Regions from separate parts of the Metabacillus sediminis genome, predicted to be linked through region 1. Evidence: riboswitches for the same ligand, from Rfam matches in the RefSeq annotation. Region 1 holds a riboswitch; each other region holds the start of a gene.

Evidence for each region. Region 1 has a riboswitch for S-adenosylmethionine ahead of WCV65_RS09550 (YezD family protein). Riboswitches for the same ligand answer to the same signal wherever they lie in the genome.
Region 2: linked by a shared signal. The riboswitch ahead of WCV65_RS01475 (hypothetical protein) and the one ahead of WCV65_RS09550 (YezD family protein) in region 1 are both predicted to bind S-adenosylmethionine.
Region 3: linked by a shared signal. The riboswitch ahead of WCV65_RS06520 (bifunctional homocysteine S-methyltransferase/methylenetetrahydrofolate reductase) and the one ahead of WCV65_RS09550 (YezD family protein) in region 1 are both predicted to bind S-adenosylmethionine.

Annotation. Positions count from the first base shown of each region.
Region 1 covers NZ_CP147407.1:1,810,825-1,813,088, forward strand. Annotated here, with positions in the region: gene WCV65_RS09545 (hypothetical protein) at 1-660, opposite strand, end outside; SAM riboswitch class I at 826-931, shown strand; gene WCV65_RS09550 (YezD family protein) at 998-1,141, shown strand; gene WCV65_RS09555 (phosphoadenylyl-sulfate reductase) at 1,265-1,966, shown strand; gene WCV65_RS09560 (inorganic phosphate transporter) at 1,980-2,264, shown strand, end outside.
Region 2 covers NZ_CP147407.1:257,745-260,008, forward strand. Annotated here, with positions in the region: gene WCV65_RS01475 (hypothetical protein) at 1-1,103, opposite strand, end outside; SAM riboswitch class I at 1,196-1,310, opposite strand; gene WCV65_RS01480 (DUF4176 domain-containing protein) at 1,733-1,993, shown strand; gene WCV65_RS01485 (hypothetical protein) at 2,002-2,264, shown strand, end outside.
Region 3 covers NZ_CP147407.1:1,234,235-1,236,498, forward strand. Annotated here, with positions in the region: gene WCV65_RS06520 (bifunctional homocysteine S-methyltransferase/methylenetetrahydrofolate reductase) at 1-1,333, opposite strand, end outside; SAM riboswitch class I at 1,398-1,510, opposite strand; gene WCV65_RS06525 (YajQ family cyclic di-GMP-binding protein) at 1,887-2,264, opposite strand, start outside.

The DNA of each region.
Region 1 (2,264 bases):
CCGCTGCAGCAAAAGTGTACGGAAATCAGAAAACGTGTTTTCCGTGCCGGCTGCCGCAAATGAAAGCTCTGTGCTGAAAATCGGTCCGCCGTACACAAAGGTATGAAACTCCCCGTTTTCTCCGCATGGATCGGCTGATTTTTTTATGGTTTCAATGAATGCTCCATCATAGTGATGTCCCAGTAAAGAATATGGAAGCTTCGATCCATCTATACCGCAAATAAACGCTTTATAGCCATCAGCTATAAATTGTCCAGCCAAAGAGTCGGTCCGCTCTCTCCATAGAGGAAAAACAGCCTGTAAACCACTGTCCATGACAAGGTTTTCTCTATATTCCCGAATATCCTTTAAAAAGATGTCGCCAAAAGCAGCATGAGTGATTTGATTTTCTTTGCAGCTTTTAAGAAATTCGCCCAGGCTCTCCTCATATTCATTATTAGATGGAGATGGAGAGAGTTCTATGAATTGAATAGCAAGACCGAGGCTTGCTGCCTGATCTTTAAGCAAATCCTCTCTGATTCCATGAAAAGGGACGCTGCGGGCAACCCGGTTGATCGATGTAAAAAGTCCGGAGATATGATATTCCGGGTTTTGCAAAAGCCTGTGAAGCATGATTGTACTGTCTTTTCCGCCGCTCCATGAAACAATCGTCTTTTTCATGAATTTCACCTCTTTAGCTAATTGTATCCTACTGACAAAAAAAATTCTAAGCTGCTGAAATCACTGGGTAATTCGCACATTTTTAGATTTTTTATAAAACCTACCCGATAACTCGGGTTGACAATCGTTCGAATTGTGCTAAAATTTGAAATCAATAACACATCATACTTATCCAGAGCGGTGGAGGGACCTGGCCCTTTGAAACCCGGCAACCTGCTTGAAAGCAAGGTGCTAAATCCAGCAAAATGGAATCCATTTTGGGAGATAAGGGGAATACACCTCACAAGTCTTTCTAAAATGGAAGGCTTTTTATTTTTGTATTGGGGAGGGGCTGTCCGTGGGGGAGCAGGATCAGCTTGAAGAAGTTATCGGAAAGCTAAAAGAAATGCTTCAGGCAATGAAATACGGATCCATCACCCTGGTTGTCCAGGATGGTAAGATCATTCAGCTTGAGAAAAATGAAAAAGTCAGACTGAAATAAAAATCCAATATGAGTACGCTGACTAGACAAACTAGAGGCGGGAACGGTTTGCCTGCTCTTTGTTTATGCAGCGGCGCGTTCCTGCCTTTTTGCGTTGGTTTTAAAAAAGAGGAGTGTAAATTTATGCTGACATTCGAAAATTGGACAGAAACCGCTCCAGAATTCGAAAATGATGACAAAACGGTCGAAGCGCTCAACGTTCTAAAATGGGCGTATTCACATTATCAGGACGATTTAGTTTACGCATGCAGCTTTGGTATTGAAGGGATTGTTCTGATCGAGCTCATATCAAAAATTAAAAAGGATGCCAGAATCGTATTTTTAGATACAGAGCTCCATTTTAAAGAAACCTATGATTTGATTGACCGTGTAAAGGCAAGGTACCCAGATTTAAATATTTTATTGAAAAAGCCGCCTCTAACTGTAGCTGAACAGGCTGCAAAGCACGGGGATGAACTATGGAAGAGGGATCCGAATGAATGCTGCAGAATCAGGAAAGTGCTTCCTCTCAGAGAGGTTATGAGCAGCGAAAAAGCATGGATTTCCGGATTGCGCAGAGAGCAATCTCCTTCAAGGAAAAACACCCAGTTTCTGAACAGAGATGATAAATTCGAAAATGTTAAAATCTGCCCGCTCATTCACTGGACATGGAAAGATGTCTGGCGTTATGCCCACAAAAATGATTTGGATTACAATGTTCTCCACGATCAAGGATACCCGAGCATCGGATGCAAGCCATGCACCCAGCCTGCAATCGATGTAAATGATGCGAGATCCGGCCGCTGGAATGGCAGCCAAAAGACAGAATGCGGTCTGCACGGTTGAGGGCTCTGCTATGATGGAAGCTGCAGCGATCATCCTGAGTTTATTTTTCGCAATGAATATTGGGGCAAGCGGAGCGGCTGCTTCCATGGGTGTCGCGTACGGATCAGGGGCAATAAAACGCAGAATGGCAGCACTCCTGCTCTGCGGCGCGGGCGTAGTTCTTGGCGCAGTACTCGGGGGAGGAGAAGTCGTTAAAACCATCAGCTCGGGAATTATTCCCCAGTCGATGATTACATTGCAAATCGTCCTGGTTATTATCAGTTCTGCTGCTATCTCGCTGTTTATGGCCAATTTGATG
Region 2 (2,264 bases), 1.6 Mb from region 1:
GAATCGGACAGGTGTCCATGAAAAGTACCGGGACGTTCCTGCTTAACCTTTAGATAGTCATCTAAATATACCCATTTTGAATAGTCCAATACTGGATATTGGGCTTCTCCTTTTAACCCGGTCACTTCGTTATAAGCGAGAAGAGGCAGGTTAACTCCCGAGAAAATCGGAAGTCCGATCCACTTCCAAACTCGTGTATTCACATCCAGTAATTTATATGTGTCATCCCGTTTGTCATATACGAATTCTGTCTCCGCAATTCCGTAATACCCTTGCGCTTTTAATATTTCAGCACCGTATGAGACAAACCGGCCGCCTTCAGCAGACTCAACAAGACAGCCCGTTCCGAAGTTCAAAGGATATTGCTCAAGCTTTCTGCCGGTGAACTGGCCTTTTATTTCCCCGTCCATACTCGTATAGGTGCAGAGAGAATAAAAGTCTGAAAGAGAGCTGCTGATTATATCCTGGATTACAACCTCATGGCTGGCTGTTCTAGCCAGGATGGCGGTGAGCTCCTCCGTACTGTTCGCGGTAAAAGCCTTCGTCTGAAAAGCTTCATAAAAACTGCGCTGTTCCACAGGTTTTACGATGCATGGAAAAGGAAGGTCATCCGGGTATTCACCCGAAAACTCTTCCGGATACCAGGTTGCAGGGATTGGAATGTTTAATGAAGCGGCTTTTTTATAAAGCTTCCGTTTATTTAAAAGAGATTCAACGTTGTCCCACTCCGCGAACGGGAATAAGAAATACTTTTCAAGCTCGGTCCGGTGTTTACTGACGAGCAGCACCCATTCATCATTGCACGGAAACAATACACCCTTTAGAGGGAGATTCCGTCCGATTTCCATCAGCAGACTGATAAATTCCGCCTCTTCAGTAAATGGATTAGGACATAAAGCAGTGGTATGAACATATTTAGATTGAAGCCCGACCGCCCGTCCATCTCTGTCCAGCGCGACAATGGGAATACCTTCTTTTCCCAGAGCCCGGGAAATAGCCAACCCTGTGATATGGGAGTTGAAAATAATAGCAGGATGCTTGTCTTCCGGAAGTGTCTTTAACTGGTTCCATAATTCTGTTCCTTTTATAAGAAAATCTGTCAATCTACCCATCTCCTTATGTCATAAAAACCGCAAAAAACCCCTCTTCATGAGCAGAAGAGGGGTGGAACAATCTGAAAAGCAGACCGGCTCTTCTCTCATCTTTCAAACACATGAATGTGTCTGCAGGAATTAGCACGGTTTCACAAAAATCGTGATCCGTTGCCGAGGCTTCGCAGGGCCATGTCCCTCCGCCTCTCTGGATAAGAGTTATTAGAATTAAATTGATCATATGTTCGTTTGATATATTTGTCAAGGACTGGGCTTCTGGAAACTTTGGAGGCAAAAATGTCGAGGGAAGGCGGAAACGATTATTTCCTGGAAAATAATTTAGTCGAAATTGTCATTTTGAAGGGAATTAACCATGCAGAATGCTAAACAATATAAAATCCTTTTCTCCTCAAAAGTGGTTTATGTTTTAAAAGAGGGGGGTAGGACTTATATAACATGATTATGGATAAATATACCTTGGTAATTATCGGAATTTCAATATTATGTTAGTTCTATAATCACATTTTTTCTAAAATATAAATAGTTGTTTGAAAAGATGAAAAGATATGAGTTAGTATAAATTTATCTGATTTTTACAAAACAAGGAATTTATTTGAATCAAAAGAGTAAGGTGTGGTTGGATGAGTGCAAATTTACTGAATTTTTATTCTCAATTAATAGCAGATAAAGAAATTTATGGAAGAAAGCAGCAACAGGCGGATAATGAGGATAAAGTTTGGGACTATGTTGCTTGTCCTTACCCTCAAGGTCACATTGGGGATAATACAAATGTATTCTTTAATCATAATCAAATTAACAAAGTTTTTTTTAAAGGACTGGAAACAAAAGGCGAAAAGGCATTGAGAAAACAACTAAAAGAGATTTTCAGCGATAAAAAATGAAGAGTTGGATGCATTGGTTTACAGAACCTTATGCCATAGCAGCATCAGAAATAAGGTATCTGGTTAACAGAAACAAAGAGTCTGATGTACATAAAGAAAAGTACCGAATTAACCAGCTTATTCTTTTTAACATAATATTTATGCTTATGTACTCTATTTTCTTTTTAGGTTCAATTACTTATATTATTCTATCATTTTTTGTGGCTTGGTATGGTTTTTTAGTTCTAGTGATCACGATTCCAATGATGGTTTTAGCAAAAGCTGTACAGAA
Region 3 (2,264 bases), 580 kb from region 1:
CATTGAACTGCTTGATCAGTGAAATCAAGTCGAAGGATGAAAGATCATAAACGGAGGTAGCCCCCGGGAAATCCCCAATTTTAGATGGATCGCCAGTAATCGCCAATACGTCCGTAAGTCCAAGGGAATGGAGTCCCATTAGATGCGATTGAAGGCCGATCAAATTCCGGTCGCGGCAGGTGAGGTGAATAAGAGGCCTCATATCATGCTTTTCCTTTAACTGTGTTCCAACCGCCGCATTGCTGACTCTCGGTGAAGCAAGTGAATTGTCAGCAAGGGTGATACTGTCGATACCGGTCTTTTTCAGCTCTTCAGCTCCTTTAAAAAACTTTTCCAAACTGAGCGTTTTCGGAGGATCCAGTTCGACGATAACAGACCTGCGCTTCTTCACAATCTGGTGGAGCGGGGGATAGGCAGGCTCCAGCCGTTCATGAATAGTGACGGGCTTTCGCTGCTTAACTGCCTTTTCCTTAATAGGGGAAAGGCCTCTTAGCGCATCAGCCATCGCTTTTATATGTTTAGGCGTCGTACCGCAGCAGCCGCCGATCAGTCTTGCGCCTTGGTTACGGAAGGCTAGGGCGCTTTCTGCAAAATAGCCTTCGTCCGATTCATAAACGAGTCTTCCTTCTTCCACAGATGGAAGACTGCCATTTGGGTAGACAGAGAGAAACGCCTTTTCAAGGAGCGGAACCTCTTCAAGTGATTCGAGCATATGATACGGCCCAAGCCTGCAGTTCAGGCCGACTGCATCTGCGCCGAGTGCTTCCAATTCTTTTAAGCCTTTTTCAAGTGGTGTACCATCCTGCAGCACGCCTGTCTCATGCAGCGAGACATTGGCGACAATCGGCTTACTGGTTTCTTTTCTCGCAATTTCAAGAACCGTTTTCAGCTCTTCCAAATCATAAAAGGTTTCGAGCAGAAGTCCATCAATGTCTTCATTCAGAAGGACATATAGCTGCTCGCGGAAGCTGCGTTTCAGCTCATCCAGTGTATGGGAGCTTTTTTTGAAAGCACGGACTCCGCCCATTGTAGCGAGAACATAGGCCTGGCTGCCTGCTGCCTTTCTTGCAAGCCTGGCCGCTTTCGAATTGATGGCCCGGATATCATCTTCCAGTCCATAGCGGGATAATTTAATATGATTTCCGCCGTATGTGTTCGTTTGAATAACCCGTGCACCAGCGTTGATGTATGCCTCATGGATGCTCTGGACCTGATCAGGGTTTGACAGATTCAATTCTTCAAAGCATCGGTCAATCCCATGGGAGTATAGAAGGGTCCCCATCGCCCCGTCCGCTATTAAAATTTCATTTTGTAAATCCTCTAGAAAACCCACTGCTGATACCCCCTCTAAAAATAAAAAGCCCTCTTATAGAAGAAGGCTTTAACATTCGGACTTCTTCTTATCTTCCAAGCAAAACGCTTAGCTGGATTTAGCACCTTGGCACGCGCGCTTGCATGACCGGTTGCTGAAGCGTCATCGGGCCAGTCCCTCAGCTTCTCTTGATAAGAACGATATGGAGTTGTTTAAAAATAGATTACTCCCAATTTACCTAATTTTTCGAAAACATTCAAGGGGGAAGGGGAGGTTTTTTACAAAACGGTCTTAAATGTGGGGCGGATGAACAGGGAATGAATGCAGGAGGTCACTGAAGGTACTGAATGTAAAGGGGAATGCTGGGGGGGAGGGTAATTGCTGACTTTACTGAGATAATTGCTGACTTTATTGGAATAATTGCTGACTATATCGGAATAATTGCTGACTTTTTTAAAAGAATTGCTGACTATCAAAGGTAATTGCTGACTATCCGAAATCAATGCGGAAACCTGCAAAAAATATCCCAAAACCAATAAAAAAGACCGCTCACCCAAAGCGGTCCAAACCAAAATTATCGGTAATTAATAAATTGCACATCGATTGGAAGTTCAGCCTGTCTGATCGCAGCGATTACCTGTTGCAAATCATCACGGTTTTTTCCGGTGACGCGCACCTGGTCATCCTGAACCTGGGATTTCACTTTCAGTCCGGAGTTTTTAATGATCGTGTTAATACGCTTTGCATTGTCCTTATCGATCCCTTGAACGAGCTTGCCGCGCTGGCGTACTGTGCCGCCTGATGCACCTTCCACTTTGCCGTACTGAATGTTCTTTACCGGTACTTCACGGCGGATTAGTTTGCTGATGAGTACATCTTTCAGCTGTTCGAGTTTGTAGTCATCGTCGGATACTAGAACAAGCTCTTCTTTTTCAAGTTTAATATCGCTTTT